2 regions of the Cellulomonas fengjieae genome follow, and region 2 is predicted to be linked to the other one. Evidence: predicted binding sites of a transcription regulator. Region 2 holds the regulator's gene; the other holds the start of a gene.

Region 1 (2,395 bases), 1.7 Mb from region 2:
GCCGGGGCGCGGCGGCGGGTGGTCGCTGGTCGGCGGGGCCCGCACCGACCTGACCGGCCTGACCGCGTCCGAGGCCCAGGCGCTGTTCCTCCTGGTCGGGTCGTCGAGCGGGCGGTCCGCCGACGCCACGTCGGCCCTGCGCAAGCTCGTGCAGGCGCTGCCCGCCACGTTCCGCGCGGAGGCCGAGGCGGCCGGGCGGGCGGTCCTGGTGGACCCGGCCGGGTGGGGCTCGTCGGCCCGGCCACGGGCTCCCTGGATCGACGAGCTGCAGGGGGCCGTCGTGCGGCGACGCCAGGTGTCCCTGACGTACGCGGGGCGGGCCGGGCCGTCCGCCCCGGTGGTGGACCCGTGGGCGCTCGTCGACAAGGGCGAGGTCTGGTACCTCGTGGCGGGCACCCCGGGCGGTCGGCGGACGTTCCGGCTGGACCGGATCCGGTCGCTGAGCGTCCTCGACTCGCCCGCACCGCGCCCCGACGGGCTCGACGTCGCCGCGATCTGGGAGTCGGTGGTCGACGAGGCCGAGCAGCGGCGCTCACGCGTCGCCGCGACCGCCCTGACCAGCGCCTTCCTGGTGGGCGTTCTCCGGGGCCAGTTCGGCCGGCACCTGACCGAGCTCGGGCCCGCCGAGGACGGACGGGTCAGGATCCGGGTCGCGTCGCACACCGCACGGTCCGTCGCGGAGAAGCTGGCCGGCTTCGGTGCGGCGGTGGAGGTCCTGGAGCCGGCGTCGGTGCGGTCCGAGCTCGCGGCGCTCGGGGCCGAGCTGGTCGAGCGGTACGCGGCCGCCGATCCGTGACCGACCGGCGTCGTGGTGCGCCGGAGCCGCAGGCCAGCGGCGGTGTCAGTGGCCGGTCGTACATTTGTTCTATGCCCGATATCGGGTGGTTCCCGCGAGGTGAGGGAGATGGTGGCGATGACGGCGACGCTGCTGGACGGGCGCCTCGACGCGGCCGACGTCCCGACCACGATGCCCGCGAGAGTGCGCGTGGCGGGCCTGGCTGATCTTCCCGAGCCGTCCGTCGCTGGTGGGGATGTGGGCGTGCTGGCCACGATGCTGGGGTCGGTGGCTGTCGCGGACCTGTCGGACGTGGCGCTGGTGAACGCGGTGGCGGCGTGGCAGCGGGTGCTGAACATGGCTCAGGCGGCGCAGGCGGAGGTGGTTCGCGAGATCGAGGCTCGCACGGTCGATGCTCTGGCACGGGTTCCCGACGAGCTCGCGTGCGCGCTGGTGTGCACCCGCAGGGCCGCGCAGGACCTGTTCCTGCGCGCCTGGGGCGCCGGGCAGCATCCCGCTGTGGCCGACGCGTGGGCGGCCGGCGCCATCGACGCGCGCAAGGTCGACGTGATCCTGGCCGAGACGGCTCAGGTCGAGGCGGGTGCCGTGCGCGCGGTGGTCGCCGATGCCGTCGAGCAGGCGGTCGAGCTCACCGCTGCCCAGCTGACCCGTCACCTGCGGGCGAGCGTCATCGGCAGCGACCCCGCCGCGGCCGAGGCGCGTCGGGTCGCCGAGCGCGCGCGGCGCGGGGTGTTCCTGGACCTGGCCCCCGACGCGATGGCCCGCCTGATCGCCTACCTGCCCGCCGCCGAGGCCACCGCGGCGTTCACCGTGATCGACGCCCTGGCCGGGAACGGCGCCCCGGACAGTGACCCCCGCCCGATCGACCAACGCCGCGCCGACGCCTTCGCCGACGTGTTCACCACGATCCTGGACCGCCAGGCCACGCTGGACGGCACCCCGCTGCCCAGCCGACACGGGCAACGCGCCGCACTGCAGGTCAGCGTCGCCGCGACGACCCTGCTCGGACTGGACGACCACCCCGCGACCCTCGGCTCGTACGGCCCGATCCCCGCCCAGGTCGCCCGCGAGCTCGCCCAGGACGCCACCTGGCGCCGCATCCTCACCGATCCCGCCGGACAGGTCTGCGCCGTGGGCACCACCGCCTACCGGCCCGGAGCGGACCTGACCCGCACCGTCATCGCCCGCGACGTCACCTGCACCTTCCCCGGCTGCCGCCAACCCGCCACCCGTTGCGAGCTCGACCACCGCATCCCCTACGACCACTCCCAGGCCCGACGCGAGCACGACGCCGACCCCCAGACCTGCCTGGAGAACCTGCACGCGCTGTGCAAGCACCACCACCAGGCCAAGACCACGGGCTGGTGGCAGGTCACCTGGGACAAGAACACCGGCATCTCCACCTGGACCGACCGGCACGGCCTGACCTACGCCCGCCACCCCATCCCCGTACACACCACACCCACCGCCGCCATCCACCGACCCCCACCACCCCCACCACCCGACCCCGGCGACCCACCCTTCTGACGGTCGGGTGCACCCACCCTTTCGACGTCCGGGTGCCCGAGTGTCGCGGGCGCCCGGCGGCGACCTCCTCGG
Region 2 (2,395 bases):
GGTCTACGTGATGGTCACCAACCCGGTCGACGTCGTGACGTACGCCGCGCTCAAGATCTCCGGCCTGCCGTCCTCGCAGCTGTTCGGCTCCGGCACGGTCCTGGACTCCTCGCGGCTGCGCTACCTGATCGCGCAGCACACGGGCGTGGCAGTGCAGAACGTCCACGCGTACATCGCGGGCGAGCACGGGGACACCGAGCTGCCCCTGTGGGGGTCCGCGAGCATCGGCTCGGTGCCGCTGCTCGAGTGGACCGGCGCCGGTGGCGACGGAGCCCTGACGGCCGACGTACGGGACAGGATCACGCGGGAGGTCGTCGAGTCGGCGTACCGGATCATCGAGGGCAAGGGCGCGACCAACTACGCGGTGGCCCTGGCCGGCTCGCGGATCATCGAGGCCGTCCTCAAGGACGAGGGGCGAGTGCTACCCGTGTCCTCGCTGCTCGACGACTTCTACGGGATCAGCGACGTCTGCCTGTCCGTCCCGGCGATCGTCGGGGCGCACGGCGTGGCCGAGCGGCTCCGCGTCCCGCTCTCGGAGGACGAGCTCGCCGGCCTGCGCTCGTCGGCGGACGCGGTCCGCTCGGTGGCGCGACGCTTCGGGTTCTGAGCGCCGCGCTCGGGTTCTCGCCGCGGAGGCGTCCGCACTGCGACCGTCGGGCCGCACCCTGCTGGGTGCGGCCCGACGGCTGTGTCACAGGCTGCGCAGCACGCTGACGACCCGGCCCAGGATGGTGGACTCGTCACCCGGGATGGGGGAGTAGGCGGCGTTGTGGGGCATGAGCCAGACGTGCCCGTCGATCCGCTTGAACGTCTTGACCGTGGCCTCGCCGTCGATCATCGCGGCGACGATCTCGCCGTTCTCCGCGACCGGCTGGCGCCGCACCACGACCCAGTCGCCGTCGCAGATCGCCGCGTCGACCATGGAGTCGCCGCTCACCTTGAGCAGGAAGAGGTCGCCGTCGCCGACCAGCTGACGGGGGAGCGGGAAGACGTCCTCCACCGCCTGCTCGGCGAGGATGGGCCCACCTGCCGCGATCCGCCCCACGACCGGGACGTAGGAGGGGGCGGGCAGGCGCTCGCCGTCCCCCTGGTCGGGGAAGCTCGCCCGGCGGCCGTCCGGCGCCGTCCACGTGCCCACGCCGCGCGAGTCGTCCGCGTGCACGACCTCGATGGCGCGAGGACGGTTCGGGTCCCGGCGCAGGTATCCCTTGCGCTCGAGCGCCATGAGCTGGTGCTTGACGCTCGACGGGCTGGTGAGGCCGACGGCCTCCCCGATCTCGCGCATGCTCGGCGGGTAGCCGCGGGACTCGACCGACGTCCGGATGGTGTCCAGCACGAGCCGCTGCCGCGCCGTGAGCCCGTCGGGGCCGGGTGCGCCGTCGGGCAGCGTGTGGATGGTCGCCAGGTCCTTCTCGGGCTGGGACGTGTCCCCTGAGTCCGTCACTGCGCTCCTCCTCGTCCGGCGGCCGCCTCGCAGCACGCTCAGCCTTCTCCGCCTGGTCCAGCCCGGGTCCGCGGAACCGTGACCTGCGCCGACGGTGGCTGCCCGGCGGCAGTGTCAGTGGCTCGTGGTCCGCTTGTGCTGCATCGCCAGCCTAGGGATGTCGGAGCCGAAGATCAAACATCTGTTCGATCGTGTCTCTCGACAGTGTCGGTGGATGCTGGTAGACATCGTACAGACGTTCGACGAACAGGCGTTCGACGATCAGCGGTACCCCGGTCAGCCGGGCCGAGCAGGAGCGAGAGACGTGATGAGCGCGATGGTGATGGGACCGGCGATGTCGACCGTGGCACCCCAGCGGGTGGCTGAGCGCGTGGCGTACCGCATACCCAACCGTGTGCCCAACCGCATGCCCGACCGCATGTCCAACCGCATGTCCCGCGGTACCGCCCGACCCACGACCCCTCACGGGGCAGAGCGCGTGGCGGACTCCGCCGTGGGTGCGCCCTCCGCGGCCGTGTCCGCTGCGCACCTGCGCCTCACCACGCGCGGCCGGGTCGTCCTGTGGCTGCTCGCGGCCACGGTCGTGGCGCTCGTCACGCTGCTCGGGAGCCAGGCGTCCGCGGACGGGCCGGTCACCGCGCAGGAGGTCCAGCGCCACGTGGTGCAGCCGGGCGAGACGCTGTGGCAGATCGCCGAGTCGGTGGCCACGCCGTCGCAGGACGTGCGGGACGTCGTGGTCGCACTGGTCGACCTCAACGAGCTGCCCGACGCGGGGCTCATGGCCGGCCAGGTCATCGTCGTCCCGGCACGCTGACGCTGAGCACGGCGACACGGCGACACGGCGCGCGGCACACGCGCGCGGGACACGGCGGTCGGCGACACAGCACGCGGCGACACAGCACGCGGCGACACAGTGGTCGGCGACACAGCGGTCGGCGACACAGCGCGGTA

The links. The regulator LexA, encoded in region 2, represses DNA repair genes until DNA is damaged. The targets are predictions, from matches to a motif close to TCGAACANNTGTTCGA.
Region 1: a site for LexA is predicted at 853-868, ahead of KG102_RS17655 (HNH endonuclease signature motif containing protein). Genes of this name have one in related genera too.

Annotation. Positions count from the first base shown of each region.
Region 1 is NZ_CP074404.1:3,775,049-3,777,443, reverse strand. It holds gene KG102_RS17660 (helix-turn-helix transcriptional regulator) at 1-796, shown strand, start outside; gene KG102_RS17655 (HNH endonuclease signature motif containing protein) at 905-2,323, shown strand.
Region 2 is NZ_CP074404.1:1,505,643-1,508,037, forward strand. It holds gene KG102_RS06950 (L-lactate dehydrogenase) at 1-607, shown strand, start outside; gene lexA (transcriptional repressor LexA) at 692-1,444, opposite strand; gene KG102_RS06960 (LysM peptidoglycan-binding domain-containing protein) at 1,752-2,258, shown strand.